Linked DNA regions of Piscinibacter sp. HJYY11. The protein of the gene in region 1 binds, or shares a complex with, the protein of each later gene. Links are inferred from orthologs where the notes say so. Each region holds a gene or a part of one and is shown on either strand. Other genes may lie near its edges.

Evidence for each region.
Region 2: the proteins of JI745_RS08330 (region 1) and JI745_RS04125 are in contact, whole or in part, in a cryo-EM structure (PDB 9GE8), measured with the Escherichia coli proteins. The link is inferred for Piscinibacter sp. HJYY11 from one-to-one orthologs.
Region 3: the proteins of JI745_RS08330 (region 1) and JI745_RS04120 are in contact, whole or in part, in a cryo-EM structure (PDB 9GE8), measured with the Escherichia coli proteins. The link is inferred for Piscinibacter sp. HJYY11 from one-to-one orthologs.

Annotation. Positions count from the first base shown.
Region 1 is NZ_JAERQZ010000001.1:1,832,716-1,839,946, forward strand. What follows is about bases 2,730-5,817. They hold JI745_RS08330 (ABC transporter permease), read right to left. Parts: upstream 5,509-5,817; coding sequence 2,950-5,508; downstream 2,730-2,949. Other genes in these bases: JI745_RS26755 (methyl-accepting chemotaxis protein), read left to right, coding at 2,730-2,883; JI745_RS08335 (dioxygenase), read left to right, coding at 5,654-5,817. Outside these bases: JI745_RS08315 (methyl-accepting chemotaxis protein), read left to right, coding at 1-604; JI745_RS08320 (chemotaxis protein CheW), read left to right, coding at 729-1,247; more of JI745_RS26755, read left to right, coding at 1,333-2,729; more of JI745_RS08335, read left to right, coding at 5,818-6,502; JI745_RS08340 (hypothetical protein), read left to right, coding at 6,594-7,231.
Region 2 is NZ_JAERQZ010000001.1:911,719-918,801, forward strand. What follows is about bases 1-2,940. They hold JI745_RS04125 (arylesterase), read left to right. Parts: upstream 1-1,103; coding sequence 1,104-1,778; downstream 1,779-2,940. Other genes in these bases: JI745_RS04115 (peptidylprolyl isomerase), read left to right, coding at 1-379; JI745_RS04120 (ABC transporter ATP-binding protein), read right to left, coding at 431-1,105; JI745_RS04130 (DUF6600 domain-containing protein), read right to left, coding at 1,801-2,940. Also shown: more of JI745_RS04130, read right to left, coding at 2,941-3,942; def (peptide deformylase), read right to left, coding at 4,058-4,594; JI745_RS04140 (tannase/feruloyl esterase family alpha/beta hydrolase), read right to left, coding at 4,609-6,111; JI745_RS04145 (hypothetical protein), read left to right, coding at 6,274-6,549; JI745_RS04150 (TonB-dependent receptor), read left to right, coding at 6,646-7,083. UniProt on the Escherichia coli protein: TesA is a multifunctional esterase that can act as a thioesterase, lysophospholipase and protease.
Region 3 is NZ_JAERQZ010000001.1:906,844-913,936, forward strand. The notes cover bases 4,144-7,093. They hold JI745_RS04120 (ABC transporter ATP-binding protein), read right to left. Parts: upstream 5,981-7,093; coding sequence 5,306-5,980; downstream 4,144-5,305. Other genes in these bases: JI745_RS04110 (BolA family transcriptional regulator), read left to right, coding at 4,144-4,315; JI745_RS04115 (peptidylprolyl isomerase), read left to right, coding at 4,421-5,254; JI745_RS04125 (arylesterase), read left to right, coding at 5,979-6,653; JI745_RS04130 (DUF6600 domain-containing protein), read right to left, coding at 6,676-7,093. Also shown: JI745_RS04090 (3-(methylthio)propionyl-CoA ligase), read right to left, coding at 1-1,344; JI745_RS04095 (YdiU family protein), read left to right, coding at 1,462-2,949; peptide-methionine (R)-S-oxide reductase MsrB, read left to right, coding at 2,946-3,347; JI745_RS04105 (septation protein A), read left to right, coding at 3,386-4,042; more of JI745_RS04110, read left to right, coding at 4,049-4,143.

The DNA.
Region 1 (7,231 bases):
CGGCCGCTCCGCCGAGGCGGCCAAGGAAATCAAGAGCCTCATCGGCGCGAGCGTCGAGAAGGTCGAGACCGGCACGCGCCTGGTGGCCGATGCCGGCACGACCATGGGCGAGATCGTGGGCTCGGTGCAGCGGGTGAGCGACATCATCGGCGAGATCAGCGCCGCCTCCAGCGAGCAGAGCGATGGCATCGGCCAGGTCAACGTCGCCGTGACGCAGCTCGACCAGATGACGCAGCAGAACGCCGCGCTGGTGGAAGAAAGCGCCGCCGCCGCCGAGGCCCTGAAGGAACAGGCGCAACGCCTGGCGCAAGTGGTGAGCAACTTCAAGCTCGACGGCCCTGCGGTCGCCGCCGCCACGCCGGCCGTGGTGAAGCCGGTTGCATCGGCCAAGCCTGCACCGGCCGCGAAGCCGGCGCCGGCCCCCTCTGCGCCGATCGCCGCGCCCGCGCCGGTCGCCAAGGCCAGCCCGCCCAAGCCGGTGGCGACGCCCCGCCCGGCGCCCGCGCCCGTGGCGGCTTCGGCGCCCGTGGCGACGCCGGCCCCGGCCCCGATGGCGGCCGCCGCGGCCAGCGCCGCCAGCCACGACGACTGGGAAACCTTCTGATCCGCGGACGCGCCCCGAAAAGGCGGGCGCATTCCACACACATCGAACCTTCAGTTTCAGCCCGGCAAGCCGATAGTTACAGCAGAACAGCCTGAACCCGGCTTCCATCTCGAGAGGACACACCATGGACATGATTCACGAAGCAGCCCACGTCGCCCGCCACGAAGCGGCACGCGCCGCCCTGGCGGCACAGTCGGGCAGCGAGTACCTGACCTTCCGCCTCGGCGCCGAGGAATACGGCATCGACATCCTGAAGGTGCAGGAGATCCGCTCCTATGAAGTGCCCACTCGCATCGCGAACGCTCCGCAGTTCGTGAAAGGCGTGGTCAACCTGCGCGGCGTGATCGTGCCGATCGTCGACCTGCGCCTGAAGCTCGGTTGCGACACCGCCGAGTACAACAGCTTCACCGTCGTGATCGTGCTGAACGTCAAGGGCCGCGTGGTCGGCGCCGTCGTCGACTCGGTCTCCGACGTGCTCGAACTCTCCGCCGAGTCGATCAAACCGGCCCCCGAGATGGCCTCGGCCGTCGACACCAGCTTCATCACCGGCATCAGCAGCGTCAACGACCGCATGCTGATCATGATGGACATCGAATCCCTGATGGCCAGCCCCGACATGGGCCTGATGGACGAATCGCACTGAGGCGCACCCGCCCCAGCTGTGCCACGGGCGGTGACGACCTCACCGCCCGATTTCATTTCACGACCCGCTCTCTCATTCCCAGACCATGAGCCTGAACAACATTTCCGTCACACGCAAGCTGTGGGGTGCCATCCTGCTGCTGCTCGCCGCCATGCTGACCATCGCCATGCTGGCAGCCTCCCAGGCCGCTTCGGTGCAGGCCGAATCGGCCCGTCAGATCGCCCAGGTGCACGACCTCGTCGAACGCTCGGCCGTGTGGAAGGGCTTGACCGACACCGCCGTCACGCGCGGCATGGCCAACGTCATCAGCAGCGACCCGGCTGTTGGCGAACTCTTCAAGGAAAACCTGGAAAACGACACCAAGAAGATCACCGCCATCCGCGTCGAGATCTCCAAGGTCGCGACCTCGGACGAAGACAAGGCGGCCATGAAGAACGTGGCCGAGAAAGGTGCCGTGCTGGTGGCCGCCAGCAAGAAGGCCACCGAGCTCGTGGCCGCTGGCGACCGCGCCGCGGTGACGGCGCACGTGAAGGGCGAGTACGCGCAGACGGCCGCCGCCTACCTCGGCGCAATCGACGCCTTCGTGGCCCTTCAGCGCCAGAAGGGCGAGCAGGCCTTGGCTGCCGGCGCGCAGGCGCGCCAACGCATCCTGCTGGCCGGCTTCGGCGGCGCAGTGCTCGTGATCGCACTCGGCATGCTCGTCGCCGCGACGCTCGTGCGCAGCATCCGCCAGCCGCTGGAAGAGTCGATCCGCGTCGCCGGCGCCATCGCCGAAGGCGACCTGACGCAGACCATCTCCACGACGCGCAAGGACGAGTTCGGCTCGCTGATGCGCGCCCTGCAGCACATGAACGAATCGCTGGGCCGCGTGGTCGGCAATGTGCGCTCGTCGACCGACAGCATCAGCACCGCCTCGGCCGAGATCGCAACAGGCAACACCGACCTCTCGTCGCGCACCGAGCAGACCGCCAGCAACCTGCAGCAGGCCGCCAGCTCGATGGAGCAGCTGACCGGCACCGTGCGCCAGAGCGCCGATTCGGCCCGCCAGGCCAACCAGCTCGCCTCGTCGGCAGCCGAAGTGGCGCAGCGCGGCGGCAGCGTCGTCGCCCAGGTCGTGTCGACCATGGACGAGATCAATGCGTCGTCGAAGAAGATCAGCGACATCATCGGCGTGATCGATGGCATCGCCTTCCAGACCAACATCCTCGCGCTAAACGCCGCGGTGGAAGCCGCGCGTGCCGGCGAGCAGGGCCGTGGCTTCGCGGTGGTGGCCGGTGAAGTGCGCTCGCTGGCCCAACGCAGCGCCGAAGCGGCCCGCGAGATCAAGGGCCTGATCGGCAGCTCGGTCGACAAGGTGGAGGCCGGTTCGCGCCTCGTCGCCGACGCGGGCGCCACGATGAACGAGATCGTGGGCTCGGTGCAGCGCGTGACCGACATCATCGGCGAGATCACCGCCGCATCGACCGAGCAGAGCGATGGCATCGGCCAGATCAACAGCGCCGTGACGCAGCTCGACCAGATGACGCAGCAGAACGCCGCGCTGGTGGAAGAGTCGGCCGCCGCGGCCGAGTCGCTGCGCGAGCAGGCGCACCGCCTGGCCGAAGTGGTGGCGGTGTTCAAGGTGGCGCGCGTCTGATCGACACACGCATGCCCTGAACGACAAAAGCGGCCCACGGGCCGCTTTTGCTTGGGTGAGGGAAAGCTACTCGGCCGCAGCGCGGCGCAAGGTCTCGACCACCGGCCGGCGCAGCACCTCGCGCAGGCCCCACCAGCCGGCACCGAGCGCGAGCACCGCCCCCGCCACGCCGCCCGCGAGCGGCACCCAGGGCGAGCCGCTCCAGGTGAACTGGAAGGCATATTTCGCAAGCGCCCAGCCGACCACCATGGCGGCAATCGAGGCCAGCACGCCCGCGAGCGCACCCACGCCGAGCAGCTCGGCGCGCTGCACCTGCGCGAGCAGCTTGCCGCTTGCGCCCAGCGCGCGCATCACCGCGAACTCGCGTGCCCGCGCCTCTCGCGTGGCGGTGACAGCCGCGAACAGCACCACGAGCCCCGCCGCCAGCGTGAAGGTGAAGAGGAACTCGACCGCGCGCACCACCTGGTCGAGCACCGCCTGGATCTGGCCGATCGAGGCCGACACGTCGACGTTGGTGATGTTGGGGAATTCGCGGCTCAGCGCGTTGTCGAAGCCGGCCTTGGCCGGCGCCCGGAACGCGGCGATGTAGGTCGCCGGCACGTCGATCATCTGCGCGCTCGGGAACATCACGAAGAAGTTGGCCCGCATCGAGCCCCAGTCGACCTTGCGCAGGCTGGTGATGCGGCCTTCGAGGATGAGCCCGCCCATGTCGAAGCGCAGCGAGTCGCCGAGCTTGAGCCGCAAGGTCTCGGCCAGGCCCTGCTCGACGCTCAGGCCGCCCTTCTCTTCGCTCACCCAGCGGCCGGCGGTCACGCTGTTGTGCATCGGCAGCGTGGCGCTGTGGCTCAGGTTGAACTCGCGGTCGAGCAGGCGCTTGGCGCGCTCTTCGGTGTAGTCGTCGAGGTTGGCAGGCTTGCCGTTGATCGCGACCAGCCGGCCTCGGATCATCGGGAACCAGTCGAACCTGCCCACCCCGCCCTCGCGCAGCCGGGCCTGGAAGGCGTCGGCCTGGTCGGGCTGGATGTTGATCACGAAACGGTTGGGCGCATCGGGCGGCGTGGCCTGGCGCCAGCTGGAGATGAGGTCTGTGCGCAGGAGCACCAGCAGCACGAGCGCCAGCAGCCCCACGCTGAGCGCCGACACCTGCAGCACCGCAAACGCCGGCCGCGCGGCGATCTGGCGCGTGGCCAGCACCAGCCAGCGCGGCGCGCGCGCCTCGGGCACCGCGCGGCGCAGCACCTGCACGGCGAGCCACGACAGCAGCGCGAACACCGCCACGGCGCCGGCGAAGCCGCCCACCGCGATCAGCCCCAGCTGCAGGTCGGACGACACCGCGAGCAGCAAGGCGACGAAGCCCGCCGCACCCGCGCCCAGCACCGCGAGTGATGCCGGCTTGAGCGCGCCGACGTCGCGGCGGATCACCCGCAGCGGAGGCACCTGCGAGAGCTGCAGCACCGGCGGCAGGCCGAAGCCCATCAAGAGCGTGAAGCCCACGCCCACGCCGAAGAGCGCCGGCCAGACGGTGGGCAGTGGCAAGGTCGCCGACACCAGCCCCGACAGCAACCACACGAAGACGTAGTGCACCGCGAAGCCGATCGCCACGCCGGCAACACTTGCCGCCAGCCCGACGAGCGTGAACTCGATCAGGTACTGCAGCGCGATCGTGCGCTGCGCCTGGCCGAGCACGCGCAGCATGGCGCAGTCGTCGAGGTGGCGCTCGGCGAAGTCGCGCGCGGCGATGCCCACGGCCACCGCCGCCAGCAGCGCCGCGAGCAGCGCCACGAGGTTGAGGAATTTCTCGGCGCGGTCGAGCGTCTGGCGCATTTCGGGGCGGCCGGTCTCGAGCGACTCGACGCGCACGCCGCGCACGGTGCGGCCCTTCACCTGCTCGTCGGCCCAGCGCACGAATTCGCGCAGCGGCGCTTCGTTGGCACCGGGCACGGCGACTGCCATGCGGTAGGTGACGCGGCTCGCCGGCTGCACCAGCGCCGTGGCCCCTAGGTCGGCCTCGTGCAGCATCACCCGCGGCGCAAAGGCCATGAAACCGGCGCCGCGGTCGGGCTCGATCACGATGATGGCGGCGATCTTCAGCGTGGCGTCGCCCAGCAGCAGGTCGTCGCCGAGCTGGAGCTGCAGGCTGTCGAGCAGGGGCGCGTCGACCCACACCGTGCCGCGCGCCGGGCCGTTCGTCACCGCCTGCTCGGCGCCGCCCTGGCTCTGCACCACGCGCAGCTGGCCGCGCAGCGGGTAGGCATCGCTCACGCTCTTGACCGAGACCAGGCGCGAGTTGCCGCCCTTGTCGTCGGGCGCACGGCCCATGCTCGGGAAGGCCGCGGTGGCCGCCACCTTGAGCCCGAGCGCCTGCGCCTTCTGGGTGAACACTGGCGGCAGCGGCTGGTCGCTCGCGATGATGGCGTCGCCACCCATCAGCTGGCGCGCATCTCGCGCGAGGCCCTGGTTGAGGCGGTCGGCGAAGAAACCCACCGCAGTGAGTGCGGCGACCGCCAGCGTCACCGCCACCAGCAGCAGGCGCAGCTCGCCAGCGCGGAAATCGCGCGCCAGCTGGCGCCAGGCGAGTTGCCAAAGAGAGGCCTGGGGCCTCAAAGCCTGGGACTGCAAGGACATGGTCTTCTCCGTCGAGGCCCGCACCTTACCTGATGCGTTGCGTCACCCGGGGCGCCCGGCCGGGAACCGGGGCCGCTTGCAGGGCTGAACGATGCATGCAAATCCGCAGAACCGATGGCGCGCGGCCGGGTGCTTCAATGACCGCATGGACACACGCCCCCTCCCCGCCCTCTTCCTCTCGCACGGCTCGCCCATGATGGCGCTCGAGCCGGGTGAGACCGGTCCGTTCCTGGAGCGGCTCGGGCCGGCGATCACGTCGACCTTCGGCACGCCGCGGGCCATCCTCGCCGTCTCGGCGCACAGCGTCGCGCGCGAGCCGGTGCTGCTCGCCGGTGCACGGCAGCACGCGGTGCACGACTTCGGCGGTTTCCCCGACGCGCTCTACCAGTTGCGCTACGACGTGGCGGGCGCCCCGGCGCTGGCCACCGAAGTGGAGCAGTTGCTCGACGCGGCCGGGCTGCCCGCGCACCGCGTCGACGAAGGCGGGCTCGACCATGGCATCTGGGCCATGCTGCGCTTCATGTTCCCGGCGGCCGACATCCCGGTGCTGCCGCTGGCGTGGGTGCCGACCTTGCCGCCGGCGCAGCAGTTGGCGCTCGGCGAGGCGCTGGCCTCCTTGCGCCCGACCGGCGTGCTGGTGATGGGCACCGGCAGCATCACGCACAACCTGCGGCGGGTGTTCGCCGGCGGCCGGCCGCCGGTCGACGCCGCCGAGATCCCCGAAAGCCGCGACTTCCGCGAGTGGATGCGCGCGCGCAGCGAGGCGCGCGACTGGGGAGCGCTCACCGACTACCGGCGCCAGGCACCGCATGCCGCCGACATGCACCCGACCGACGAGCACCTGCTGCCCTGGTTCGTGGCGGCCGGTGCCGGCGGGCGGGCGGCCGCGCCGCTGCGCCTGCACGATGCGGTGACCTATGGTTGCCTCGGCATGGACGCCTATGCCTTCGGCCCCGAGGCCCCTCTCTTGGGTGGTGCGCTGACACCCTCCTGAATTGCACGCCCGCACTAAAATTGCGCGCCGGTCCTCAGAAAAGGCCGGCCCCGCACACACAGCGGGCGTCCAGGGTTGAGGGAGGAAATTCATGAAACGCATCTCGCTGGCTGCGGCCGGTTTCACCTTGTCGTGCCTGCTCGCCGCGTGTGGTGGCGGCAGCGACACCGACACCTCGGTGGCGCAAGCGGCCGACACCCGTTCCGATTCGGCCCAGGCCGATCTGCGTCGCGAGGCGCAAGCCCAGGCACGGCCGCGCCCCGAGCAGTTCACGGCCGGCCCGCGTGAGGTCAACGACACGATCGTCTGGCAGCAGCAGGAGACCACGGTTGGCGGCACCACGCAGCAGCGCAGCTACGGCGACCGCATCACCGCCGTCGAGGCCGATGGCAGCTTCAGCTTCAACCGCGGCACCCCCGGGGGCGTGACCTTCGAGCGTTATCGCGCCAATGCCGACGGCAACCGCCTGAGCCGCGAGTACGTCAACAACGGCAACCACTGCACCTACGATCCGAACCGCAACTTCGTCAGCTACCCGCTGTACGTCGGCAAGGTCTGGGCGTCGCAGTGGAACTACAACTGCTCGCTCGGCTACAAGGAACGCGCCACGCAGCTCTCCGCCGTGACCGGCCGCGAAAGCATCACCATCCAGGCGGGCACCTTCGATGCGCTGCGCATCGGCTACGTCACGCTCTACACCAAGAGCAACGACGTGAACCTGCAGAACGG
Region 2 (7,083 bases), 920 kb from region 1 along the record:
GAAGGAAGACGAGGCGAAGGACCTGATCAAGGCGCTCAAGGCCGGCGCCAAGTTCGACGAGCTGGCCAAGAAGCACTCGAAGGACCAGGGCTCCGGCGCCAACGGCGGTGACCTCGATTGGGCCGCCCCCGACTCCTACGTGCCCGAATTCGCGAAGGCCCTGTCGGCGCTCAAGAAGGGCGAGCTGACCGAGACGCCGGTCAAGACGCAGTACGGCTACCACATCATCAAGCTCGAAGACACGCGCGAAGCGCAGTTCCCGAGCCTCGAGGAGGTGAAGCCGCGCATCCAGCAGGGCCTGGTCCAGCAGAAGCTCACCAAGTACCGCGACGACATCAAGAGCAAGGCCAAGACCGACTACAAGTTCACCTCGGGCTGATTTCGACTCAGAGACAGAAAAAAGGCGCTCCTCGGAGCGCCTTCTTGTTTTTCAGCTCGTTGCGAGCCTGCCGGCCTCGATCCTCAACTGCCGGTCGCAGCGCGCCGCGATGCTGCGGTCGTGGGTCACCAGCACGAGCGTCGTGCCCGCCTCGCGGTTGAGCTCGAACATGAGCTCCATCACCCGCTCGCCGGTGGCGAAGTCGAGGCTGCCGGTGGGTTCGTCGGCGAGCAGCACCGCGGGCTTCACCACGAAGGCCCGCGCAAGCGCCACACGCTGCTGCTCGCCGCCCGAGAGCACCTTCGGGTAGTGCGTGAGCCGCTCCCCCAGGCCCACCCGGTGCAGCATCTCCTGCGCCTGCAGGCGTGCATCGACCCGCCCCTGCAGCTCCAGCGGCAGCATCACGTTTTCCAGCGCCGTCAGGTTGCCCAGCAGCTGGAAGCTCTGGAACACGAAGCCGAGCTTCGCGGCACGCGCGGCGGCGCGGGCGTCTTCGTCGAGGGCAAACAAATCGGTGCCGGCGAGGCGAACCGTACCGCTCGTCGGCGTATCCAAGCCCGCGATGATCGACAGCAGCGTGCTCTTGCCCGAGCCGCTGGCGCCGACGATCGCGGCCGATTGCCGCGGTGCCAGCGTGAAGTCGATGTCATGCAGTATCGTCAACGGGCCGCTCACGTCCTGCACTTGCTTGGTGACGTGTTCGACGGCAATGATGGATTCGGACATGGATCAGAAGATGGAATCGAAAACGACGGCGATGAAGCGCAGATCGCTGCTGGCCCACTGTACCGCGCTTGCGCTGGTGGCCACATCGGCGGGGCTGCCCGCCTGGGCCGCGACCCGCCACACCATCCTCATCGTGGGCGACAGCCTGTCGGCCGAATACGGCATCGAGCGCGGCAAGGGCTGGGTCGCCCTGCTGGAAAAGCAGCTCGCGCAAGACAAGCAGAACGCGACCATCGTCAACGCCAGCATCAGCGGCGACACCACCTCGGGTGGTCGCTCGCGCCTGCCTGGGCTGCTCAAGCAGCACCAGCCCACGCTGGTGGTGATCGAGCTCGGCGCCAACGACGCCCTGCGCGGCCTGCCGCTCAACACGGCGCGCGACAACCTGCTCGCGATGGCGCGCGCGTCCAAGGCCGCCGGCGCAAAGGTGCTGATCGTCGGGATGCAGGTGCCGCCCAACTACGGCCGGCGCTACAGCGATGACTTCGCGGCCCTCTTCGGCACCGTGGCCAAGGCGGAGAACGTGGCGCTCGTGCCCTTCCTGCTGAAAGGGGTGGCCGACGTGGCCGAGCCGGAGAAGCTCTTCCAGGCCGACCGCATCCACCCGACGGCACAGGCCCACCCGACCATGCTGGCCAACGTGTGGGCCGGGCTGAAGCCGCTGCTGCGCTGAGCGGAGCAGCAGGCTTCCTGTCTCAGCGCATGCGTTCGCCGCGTTCCGGCCGCTCGCCGCGGTCGGGGCGGTCGGGCCGTTCACGGTCTTCCCGCACACGCGGCACCTGGGCATCGCGCTGAGGCGGCGCCATCGGCGGCCGCGCAGCAGGCGGCTGCACAGGCGCCATTTGCGGCGGCGGCAACGGCCGCATCTGCGGAGGTTGAGGCTGGGGCTGCGGCGCAGGAGGAGCGGGCATCGGCCGCGGCTGCGGCGCCTGCACCTGCGGCGGTGCCATGCGCGGCGGCTCGGGCCGCTCGCGCGGCTCGGTGCGGCGCTCGTCAGGGCGACGCTCATCCGGCCGACGCTCGTCGGAGCGGCGATCGTCCGGGCGCCGGTCCGGCGCACCGACACCAGGCCGCCCGATGAAGCCGGGCTGCGGCGGCTGCGCCGGTTGAGCGGGCTGCTGCACCGGCTGAGGCGGCGGCGGTGTCGGACGGCCGATCTGCGCATCCCGCCCACCACGCCCATCGCGGCCGTTCTGGTCATCGCGACCGTTGCGCCAGTCTCGCCCATCACGTGGGTCCCGGCCATCGCGGGCGTCTCGCCCGTCGCGCGCCTCACGCCCATCTCGCCAGTCACGCCCGTCCCGCGGGTCGCGTTGCTCGCGGGGGTCACGGCCATCACGCGGGTCACGATCCGGTGTGCGAGGCGCCGAGATCACGGCCGGCGGCCGCGGGCCACCCGCTTCCGCATCGCGGCCCGTCACGGGGCGAGGCATGCCGGGGCGCGATGCGCGCGGGTCGACCACCTGCCGCGGCGTGCCCGGCTCGAATCGCGGCGGCGCCACGACCGGCGGCTGGGCCCGCGGCCGCTCGTTGTGGAACTCGCGCAAGGTGCGCTCATTGACCGGCGTGTACGCCCGCCCGACGGGCTGGCGGCGCTCCACCACCTGCGACGGCACCACCGTCACCGCCTGCGGCAGGCCGCGGTTCACGTAGCGGGTGTTGGCCATCACCTGGCCGGGGTTGTTGATGATCGTCGTGACGTTGGTGACGCGCGTGACGTGGGTGATGTTGACGTTTTGCACGTAGCGGGGGCTCACGCGGTAGCCGGGCACGTAGACCTCGCGCGGCCCGAGCGGGAACCAGCCCACCGTCGGCGCGCTGCCGACCCGCACCGACACGTTCACCCCCGGGCGGCCCACCCACGCCACGAGCGCCGGTGCATACACCGGCCGTGCCACGTAGCGGCCGGGCGCCCAGCACCAGGCATTGCGATACCAGACCCAGCGGCCGTAGTGGAACGGTGCGAAGCCCCAGGGCGCATCGTCGACCCAGGTCCAGCCCCAGGGGTGGATCCAGGCCCAGTGGCCCATGCGGTACGGCGCCCAGCCGGCGACCACGGTGCGGGGGATCCAGATGGCACCGTACTCGGTGCCCGATTCCCAGCGGCCATGCCGATCGAGGTCTTCCACGCCTGTCATCTCGGGCGAGACGTAGCGCGACGACACGCTTCGCTCGTCGCGCGCGGTGTCGGCAGCGACCCAGCTTGCGAACTCATCGCGGCGAGGATCGGTGATCGAGTACTGCGGCGCACCGCGCTCACGCCAGAACTCGACGCGCTGGCCCGGCTGCACCGGCAGCGCCGTGCCATCGGCCTCGTAGCGGGCCAGCCCGTCGGAGACGGTGACGACGCTGGTGTTGTCGTCGCGGTCGAAGCGGTACTGGCCGGCACGCTCGGTGACGAAGGTGCCTTCATCGGTGCGCAGGCTGAATTCATCGGCCGCCTCGCGGGTGCGCAGGCGCGCGGCGAGGCTGCCGCCGTGCAGGTGCAGGCTCAGGCGATCGTCGTCGAGGCGCAGCACTTCCACTTCGGTGTCGGCACCCAGGTGCAGCACGGTCGACCCGATGCGCACTTCGGCCCGGCCGTCTTTCTCGGTGGACAGGCGATCGCCGGTCGTGACCGGCCGGTTGCGCACGGCGGTGATCCACTCCTGGGTGTCGGTGGCGTAGATCCACACCTGGCCCCGCACGTCGGCCACCCGGCCAGCCCGGCTTGGCGGGTCGTCGGCCTCGGCCGCGCCGGCCGGCAGCACCAGCAGGCTCAGCAGCATCAGGCCGACCAGGAGGCCCAGCCACTGGGCGAACGCAGGGCGGGGGGCCGCGAAGGAGGTTTGTTTCATGGGCATGTCTCGCGTTCGAGCGCCGGCAATGAGCCGCGGTTCCGCTTCAACGCGCCCCGCGCGCCCTGCGCTGACCACAGAAACGTTTCTTCGCAATCGGGCCGCGTTCAGCAACTCAATCGTCGTCGGCCGGGTCCAGTTCGGGGAACAGCACGCTCGTGAAGCCGAAGCGGCGGAAGTCGCGCACCCGCATCGGGTAAAGCTTGCCGATGAGGTGGTCGCATTCGTGCTGCACCACGCGCGCATGGAAGCCATCGGCCTCGCGGTCGATGCGCTCGCCGCGTGGGCCGAAGCCGGTGTAGCGGATGCGAGCGAAACGCGGCACCACGCCGCGCATGCCGGGCACCGAGAGGCAGCCTTCCCAGCCCTCTTCCTCGTCGTCGGACAAGGGCGTGATCTGCGGGTTGAGCAGCACCGTCTCGGGCACCGGCGGCGCGTCGGGGTAACGCTCGTTCTTCTTGAAGCCGAAGATCACGAGCGCCAGGTCCACGCCGATCTGCGGCGCCGCCAGCCCGGCCCCGTTGGCGGCATGCATGGTGTCGAACATGTCGGCGATCAGCGCATGCAGCTCGGGGGTGTCGAACTGCTGCACCGGCTTGGCGACGCGCAGCAGGCGCGGGTCGCCCATCTTCAGGATGTCTCGTATGGCCATGCCGGCATTCTGGTTCAGGAGAGCGAGCAGGTGAAGCTCGAGGCCAATGCCTCGTTGCCGGCAACGTAGCGTGCGAAGGTGGGGAAGCGGCACAAGGGGCGCGTCCTCAGCTGCCCGTTCGCATCGGGGCCGAAGACCACCAGGCTGCGCGACGAGGGCCGGGAATTCGTCTCGACCCACTGCACCGTGGCATCGAAATAATCGACGAAGAAAGGCCCCACGCCGCCGCCGCAATGCTGCACCCCGGGCAGCAGGAAGAGTTCCATGTTGGCGTCGCGCACTGCGTCGCCACCCGACATGACGCCGGCCTCCACGAAGTACTTCACCGAGCCCTTGTAGCTGATGGCCCAGTCGTGCGTGCCATGCACCAGCACCAGCTTGCGCCCCTGGGCGAAGAAGGTGGTGAGGTTGGGCGATGCGTCCAGCGTGGCCGCGGCCGCGGCGAGCTGTGGCTGGAAGTTGGCCGGCGAGAAGTTGGCGAGCGTGTTGTAGCTCGGGTCGTTGGCCAGCCAGTAGCGCACCAGGCCGTCGGCGAAGATGAACTGGTTGGCCAGCGGCTGGTTGGGCGGGTTGCCGATCCAGCCCGGCCAGCCGATGTCTTCACCACCCGGGCTCCAGCCGGGGTAGACCAGCGTGCCGTTGGGCAAGCGGTACTCGGAGTAGATGGTGCGCGCGGCCGCCACCTGCGGGGCGGTGAGGCAGCTGTCGTTGTCGGCGCCGGTGCATTGCAGCGAGCCCGGGTCGAAGTTGCAGGCCCAGGGCTGACCGACCAGGCCGTCTCGCAGCCCGTCGTTCAAGTCGCACTGGTTGACCGCCGCGGTGGCGATGGCGCGGGCCTTGTTCGAGTTGATCGCCGCTCCTGGCGCGCTGTAGGCCTGCGCATTGCGGATGAAGGCCTGGAAGAGCTCGGTGAAGCTCACGGCCGGCATGATCGCGAGGATGCCGTCGTAGTCGGCGGGGTAGCGACTGGCCGCGATCAGCGCCTCGCGCCCGCCGTTGGAGCAGCCCTGGAAGTAATGGCGCTGCGCATCGCGGCCGTAGCGGCGCCGCACCAGCTCCTTGGCCACACCGAGGGTCGTGTGGGCCGAGAGGTAGCCGAAGTCGTTCTTCGCCTGCGTGTTGTTGAGTGCCCAGGACGCATCGAGCGGGTCACCCACATGCCCGCCGTTGGAGGCAACGCGCACGTACGAAGAGATCGAGGCCTGCGGCACGAGCTGCAGCACGCCGTCCCAGCCGCCACCGCCGTTCTGCACCAGCTTGTTGTTCCATTGCGTGGGCAGGTGGACTTCGAACAGGAAGCCCGGCCGCACCGAGCCTTCGACACGGCAGTACTCGCCGATGCCGCCGTTGGCCGGCACGACCGTCGCGCGGCTGATGGCGGCGCCGGCCACCGTCTGCCCGGCGAGGCTGGTGCACGGGTTCGCGGCGGCAGAGCTCTCGCCGCCGCCGCAGGCCGCCAGCCCGAGGGCCAGCAGCGTGAGGGTCGCCCATCGAATGGGGTGCTGGGTCTGATGCATGGCGTCCTCCCTGGATGCTTGACCGCATGGCTTTGCGACATTCTGCGGCTGTGTTAGCTTTCGCCCCCTGCCGGCCCGCCAGAAAATGCAGCCGGGTTTGCAACTGGCTGTACCTTGAGATCCTTCCTGCGTTCATGGCGAGTCTTGTGGCTGGCGCTGGCCTTGGTGGCTGCGCCCCAGCTCTCGTACCTGCACGCGCTCTCGCACCACGGCTCCGCCGACGTGCACCAGGCCGGCGGCGACGATCGCCAGCAAGCGCCCGACAAGGCCTGCGAGGTCTGCCTCACCCTCGCCCACCTCGGGCAGGCGCTGGCCAGCCAGCACGGATGGGCCGTCATGGCCGCCGAGGCGGTGCTGCCGGGCGTCACCGCCATCGCCTCCGCGGCCCAGCGCCCGCCGGCGCACTTCCAGGCCCGCGCCCCGCCCGTCTTCCTGTGACCTGAGCCCCGGCTTGCGCACTGCAAGTCACCGCACCACCGCGGCCTTCTGCAGCGGTGGGGGCCTTCCATTCTTCAGACACAGGACTTCGTTCTCATGTTCGCTTTCCGCTTTGCGGTTGCAGGCGCCTGCCTGGCCGCGTCCCTTCCCTCGTTCGTCTCCGCCCAACAAGCCACCCCGCCAGCCACCCCGGCCTCCACGCCGTCGTCTTCGTTCAACCCGGCCATCTCGCTCATCCTCAACGGCACCTACGCCAGGCTTTCGCGCGACCCCGAGACCTACCGCTTCCAGGGCTTCATCCCGAGCGGCGGCGAGATCGGCCCCGGCGGGCGCAGCTTCCAGCTCGGCGAATCGGAGCTCACCCTCACCGCTGCCATCGACCCCACCTTCAACGGCCGCTTCACCGCCGCCGTGACGCCCGAGAACGAGGTCGAGGTGGAAGAGGCCTGGTTCGAACGCACCGGCCTCTTCAACGGCGCCACGCTCAAAGGCGGCCGCTTCCTGTCGTCCATCGGCTACCTGAACGGCCAGCAT
Region 3 (7,093 bases), 920 kb from region 1 along the record:
GCCGCCGGACTTGATGACGTCCTTGCTGCGGTCGGTGATCTGCATGAAGCCATCGGCATCGATGGTGGCCACGTCGCCGGTCGGGAACCACTCCAGGCCGTCCACCTTCACCAGCGGCGATTCGGGCCGCTGGAAGTAGCTCGCGATGATCCAGGGCCCTCGCACCACGAGGTTGCCCGACGCCTTGCCGTCCCACGGCAGGGGCTTGTTGTCGTCGTCGAGGATCAGCATGTCGACCCCATAGACCACGCGACCCTGCGTGAACTGCAGGCGCTCCCTCGCCTCCTTGCTGAGCGACAGATGCTTGCCCTTGAGCTTGGCCAGCGTGCCCAGCGGCGACATCTCCGTCATGCCCCAGGCGTGGATCACCTCCACGCCGAATTCGTCCTGCAGCGTGCGCAGCATCGACGGCGGGCACGCCGAGCCGCCGATGACGGTGCGCTTGAAGGTGCTGAACTTGAGGTCGTTCTGCTTCACGTAGTTGATGAGCCCGAGCCACACGGTGGGCACGCCCGCGCTGAAGGTCACGTTCTCGGTCTCGAAAAGTTCGTGCAGCGACTTGCCGTCGAGGTGCGGGCCCGGCATCACGAGCTTCGCGCCCACGAGCGCCGCCGAGTACGGCAGCCCCCAGGCGTTGACGTGGAACATGGGCACCACCGGCAGGATGGTGTCGGCCGCCGAGCAACCCAGCGCATCGGGCAAGGCGCTGGCGTAGGCGTGCAGCATCGTTGAACGGTGGCTGTACACGGCACCCTTCGGGTTGCCGGTCGTGCCCGAGGTGTAGCAGATGCTCGACGCCGTGCGCTCGTCGAACTCGGGCCAGGCGTATTGCCCGTTTTCGGCCTCCACCAGCTCCTCGTAGCACAGCAGGCCCGGCAGGCTGCTGCTGGCCGGCATGTGCGCACGGTCGGTCATCAGCACGAAGTGCTTCACGCTCTTGAGCAGCGGTGCGATCTTCTCCACCAGCGGCAGGAAGGTCAGATCGAAGCACAGCACGCGGTCCTTCGCGTCTTCGGCGATCCAGACGATCTGCTCGGGGAAGAGGCGCGGGTTGATGGTGTGGCACACCAGCGCCGAGCCCGAGGCGCCGTAATAGATCTCGAGGTGCCGATAGCCATTCCAGGCGAGCGTGCCGACGCGGTCGCCGGGCTCGCAGCCCAGCCGCGCGAAGGCCTGCGCCAGCTTGCGGGCACGCAGCTCGCAGTCCTTGTAGGTGTAGCGGTGAATGTCTCCTTCGGTGCGCTTGGAGACGATCTCGGTGTCGGCCGCGTGCCGCGCGGCGTGCGTGATGAGCGACGAAATCATCAACGGCATTTCCATCATCTGGCCCATCAGGTGCGCCATGTCCTTACCTCTCGAGATTGCTGCGATGCAGCGGATGATAGGAACGCCTTCCCTCGGCGATTTCTACTGTTTACCCCTAGAGAAATCAGAGCAGGAGCCGCTCGCTACACTGCCGTGATGGTTGAAGTTGTCGATGGCGCGAACGCGTCGGTTGTGCTTGATCGGCGCTGGCCGAATCGCTTTGCAGCGCTGGGGGACCGTTTCTACACGGCCCTGCAGCCACAAGGCCTGCCCGATCCGCACTGGGTCGCCTGGAGCGAGCGCTGCGCCGAGATGCTCGGCCTGCAAAGCGACCGCGAAAGCCTGCTGCAGGTCTTGAGCGGCAACGCTTCCCTGCCTGGCATGAAGCCGCTCGCGAGCGTCTACAGCGGCCACCAGTTCGGCGTGTGGGCCGGGCAGCTCGGCGACGGCCGGGCGCACCTGCTCGGCGAGCTCGACACCGCCAGCGGCCCGATGGAAATCCAGCTCAAGGGTGCCGGACTCACGCCCTACTCGCGCATGGGCGACGGGCGCGCCGTGCTGCGCTCATCGATCCGTGAATTTCTCTGCTCCGAAGCGATGGCCGCACTCGGCGTGCCGACCACGCGCGCGCTGTGCATCACCGGCTCGGCGCTTCCCGTGCGGCGAGAGACGGTCGAGACCGCCGCAGTGGTCACCCGTGTGGCGCCGAGCTTCATCCGCTTCGGCCATTTCGAGCATTTCACGCACACCGCCGACGACCACGACGCGCTGCGCCAGCTCGCCGACTTCGTCATCGAACACCACTACCCCGAGTGCGCCACTTTGGCGCAGCCCTACGCCGCGCTGCTGGAAGCGGTGGCGCGCAAGACGGCCGAGCTGATGGCGTGGTGGCAGGCCATCGGCTTCTGCCACGGCGTGATGAACACTGACAACATGTCGATCCTCGGGCTCACCATCGACTACGGGCCCTTCGGCTTCCTCGATGCGTTCGACCCCGGCCACGTCTGCAACCACTCCGACCACCAGGGCCGCTATGCGTATGCACGCCAGCCCAACGTCGCCTTCTGGAACCTGCACGCCCTGGCGCAGGGCCTGATGCCGCTGATCGAAGACCCCGACGCGGCGCTCGCCGCACTCGAGCCCTACAAGAGCGTGTTCCCGCAGGCCCTCAAGCGCCACATGCGCGCCAAGCTCGGCCTGGCCACGGAGCAGGATGCCGACGCCGAATTGATCGATGGCCTGCTCAAGCTCATGGCCGCCGACCGGGCCGACTTCAGCATCACCTTCCGCCGCCTCGCGCAGTTCAGCAGCGCCGAGGGTGCGCGCAACGACGCGGTGCGCGACCTCTTCCTCGACCGCCCCGCCTTCGACGCCTGGGCGGCGGGCTATAGCGCGCGGCTGCGCGCCGAAGGCAGCGTCGATGAGGAGCGCGCGCAGCGCATGAACCGCGCGAACCCCAAGTTCGTCTTGCGCAACCACCTGGCGGAAGTGGCCATCCGCGCCGCCCGGCAAGGTGACTTCAGCGAGACACACAAGTTGCTGAAAGTTCTGGAGCGTCCCTACGACGAACAGCCCGAGCATTCGGCGTATGCCGATTTCCCGCCCGACTGGGCGCAAGCCATCGAGGTGTCGTGTTCATCATGAGCAAGTACAAGGTTGAAAAGTCAGATGCGGAGTGGCGAGCCCAGCTCGACCCGATGCAATACGAAGTGGCACGCCACGCCGCCACCGAGCGCGCCTTCACCGGCAAGTACTGGGACCACTTCGAGCGTGGCCAGTACAACTGCGTCGGCTGCGGCACGCCGCTCTTCAAGTCGGACACCAAGTTCGACGCCGGCTGCGGCTGGCCGAGCTACTGGGAGCCCATCAACAGCGAGGTGATCGAGCGCGTGGTCGACAAGAGCCACGGCATGGTGCGCATCGAGGTTCGCTGCAACAACTGCGGCTCGCACCTGGGCCATGTGTTCGAAGACGGCCCTGCCCCCACCGGCGACCGCTACTGCATCAATTCGGCGGCGATAGACTTCAAGCCCTCGCCCTGACCCGCCACCCGTGCGCCCCCGCGCGCCCCTGATTCGCGATGAAACTCCTCCTCGACTTCCTGCCGCTGCTGCTCTTCTTCGGTGTCTACATGCTTGCCGGCAGGAATGTCGAATGGGCGACCGGCATCGCCAACCAGTACTTCTCGGGCTTCGTCTCGGGCGGCGTGATCCGGGCGGAAGAAGCGCCCGCGCTGCTGGCGACCATCGCCGTCATCGGCGGCACGCTCATCCAGCTGGCCGCCCTCAAGCTGATGCGCCGCAAGATCGACATGATGTTGTGGATCACGCTGGCGCTCGTGGTCGTGCTGGGCGGCGCCACGGTGTGGTTCCACAACCCGACCTTCATCAAGTGGAAGCCGAGCGGCTATTTCTGGGCGATGGCCGTGGGCCTGTGGCTCAGTCGCGTGGTCTTCAAGAAGAACCTGCTGCGCACGCTGATGGGTGGCGAGATCGAGCTGCCCGACTTCGTGTGGCAGCGCCTGAACATCATCTGGGTCGCCTTCTTCTCGTTCATGGGCTTCCTGAACATCTACGTCGCCTACAGCTACCCCGAGTCGACCTGGGTGACGTTCAAGGTATTCGGCATCACGGTGTGCATGTTCGTCTTCATGGCCGCGCAGGTGATCTTCATCAGCCGCTACCTGAAGGACGAGCCCAAGCCCGCCGAGCCTGCGCCGGCCGACAAGACGCCCTGAGCTGCCATGCCGGTCACCGCCTCGGAGATCGAGGCCGCGCTGCGCGAGCAGCTGCAGCCTGAAGAGCTCGCCATCACCGACGACAGCCACCTGCATGCCGGCCATGCCGGCGCCCGCGAAGGCCGGCACTTCAGCGTGCGCATCGTCAGTAGCCGCTTCGCCGGTGTGGGCCGCTTGAAGCGGCATCGCCTCGTTTATGATGCCCTGCACCTTCTGATGCCCCGTGGCATCCACGCCCTGGCGATCGACGCCCGGGCCCCCGGCGAAGGTTGACGCAACCACAGGCCGTCTCACGAGACGCCGCACGCCCTGGCGACGACACCCCTTCGCCCTCTCCGAGTTCTCCGCCGAAATCTCTCCGTTGAAAGGCATCCGCCCATGAACAAGCTGTCCAACATCGCCCGTGCATCGTTGCTCGTCGTGGCCATCCCTCTGCTGCATGGCTGCGCGGAGCCGGGCAAGTCGAAGGACGAAGTCGCCGGCAACGTGGCGATCGTCAATGGGAAGGCCGTGCCCAAGACCCGCGTCGACGTGCTGCTCCAGCAGGCCACCCGCGGCGGCCAGCCCAAGACGCCGGAACTCGAGGCGCAGGTGAAAGACGAAGTCGTGCTGCGCGAGATGTTCATGCAGGAAGCCGAGAAACGTGGCCTGGCGCGCTCGCCCGACTACAAGGCGCAGATGGAGCTGGCCCGCCAGAGCATCCTGATCCGCGAGCTCTTCAACGACTTCAACAAGAACAACCCGGTGACCGACGCCGAGATCAAGGCCGAGTACGACAAGTTCAAGGCCCAGGCCGGCGGCGCCGAATACCACGCCCGCCACATCCTGGTCGAGAAGGAAGACGAGGCGAAGGACCTGATCAAGGCGCTCAAGGCCGGCGCCAAGTTCGACGAGCTGGCCAAGAAGCACTCGAAGGACCAGGGCTCCGGCGCCAACGGCGGTGACCTCGATTGGGCCGCCCCCGACTCCTACGTGCCCGAATTCGCGAAGGCCCTGTCGGCGCTCAAGAAGGGCGAGCTGACCGAGACGCCGGTCAAGACGCAGTACGGCTACCACATCATCAAGCTCGAAGACACGCGCGAAGCGCAGTTCCCGAGCCTCGAGGAGGTGAAGCCGCGCATCCAGCAGGGCCTGGTCCAGCAGAAGCTCACCAAGTACCGCGACGACATCAAGAGCAAGGCCAAGACCGACTACAAGTTCACCTCGGGCTGATTTCGACTCAGAGACAGAAAAAAGGCGCTCCTCGGAGCGCCTTCTTGTTTTTCAGCTCGTTGCGAGCCTGCCGGCCTCGATCCTCAACTGCCGGTCGCAGCGCGCCGCGATGCTGCGGTCGTGGGTCACCAGCACGAGCGTCGTGCCCGCCTCGCGGTTGAGCTCGAACATGAGCTCCATCACCCGCTCGCCGGTGGCGAAGTCGAGGCTGCCGGTGGGTTCGTCGGCGAGCAGCACCGCGGGCTTCACCACGAAGGCCCGCGCAAGCGCCACACGCTGCTGCTCGCCGCCCGAGAGCACCTTCGGGTAGTGCGTGAGCCGCTCCCCCAGGCCCACCCGGTGCAGCATCTCCTGCGCCTGCAGGCGTGCATCGACCCGCCCCTGCAGCTCCAGCGGCAGCATCACGTTTTCCAGCGCCGTCAGGTTGCCCAGCAGCTGGAAGCTCTGGAACACGAAGCCGAGCTTCGCGGCACGCGCGGCGGCGCGGGCGTCTTCGTCGAGGGCAAACAAATCGGTGCCGGCGAGGCGAACCGTACCGCTCGTCGGCGTATCCAAGCCCGCGATGATCGACAGCAGCGTGCTCTTGCCCGAGCCGCTGGCGCCGACGATCGCGGCCGATTGCCGCGGTGCCAGCGTGAAGTCGATGTCATGCAGTATCGTCAACGGGCCGCTCACGTCCTGCACTTGCTTGGTGACGTGTTCGACGGCAATGATGGATTCGGACATGGATCAGAAGATGGAATCGAAAACGACGGCGATGAAGCGCAGATCGCTGCTGGCCCACTGTACCGCGCTTGCGCTGGTGGCCACATCGGCGGGGCTGCCCGCCTGGGCCGCGACCCGCCACACCATCCTCATCGTGGGCGACAGCCTGTCGGCCGAATACGGCATCGAGCGCGGCAAGGGCTGGGTCGCCCTGCTGGAAAAGCAGCTCGCGCAAGACAAGCAGAACGCGACCATCGTCAACGCCAGCATCAGCGGCGACACCACCTCGGGTGGTCGCTCGCGCCTGCCTGGGCTGCTCAAGCAGCACCAGCCCACGCTGGTGGTGATCGAGCTCGGCGCCAACGACGCCCTGCGCGGCCTGCCGCTCAACACGGCGCGCGACAACCTGCTCGCGATGGCGCGCGCGTCCAAGGCCGCCGGCGCAAAGGTGCTGATCGTCGGGATGCAGGTGCCGCCCAACTACGGCCGGCGCTACAGCGATGACTTCGCGGCCCTCTTCGGCACCGTGGCCAAGGCGGAGAACGTGGCGCTCGTGCCCTTCCTGCTGAAAGGGGTGGCCGACGTGGCCGAGCCGGAGAAGCTCTTCCAGGCCGACCGCATCCACCCGACGGCACAGGCCCACCCGACCATGCTGGCCAACGTGTGGGCCGGGCTGAAGCCGCTGCTGCGCTGAGCGGAGCAGCAGGCTTCCTGTCTCAGCGCATGCGTTCGCCGCGTTCCGGCCGCTCGCCGCGGTCGGGGCGGTCGGGCCGTTCACGGTCTTCCCGCACACGCGGCACCTGGGCATCGCGCTGAGGCGGCGCCATCGGCGGCCGCGCAGCAGGCGGCTGCACAGGCGCCATTTGCGGCGGCGGCAACGGCCGCATCTGCGGAGGTTGAGGCTGGGGCTGCGGCGCAGGAGGAGCGGGCATCGGCCGCGGCTGCGGCGCCTGCACCTGCGGCGGTGCCATGCGCGGCGGCTCGGGCCGCTCGCGCGGCTCGGTGCGGCGCTCGTCAGGGCGACGCTCATCCGGCCGACGCTCGTCGGAGCGGCGATCGTCCGGGCGCCGGTCCGGCGCACCGACACCAGGCCGCCCGATGAAGCCGGGCTGCGGCGGCTGCGCCGGTTGAGCG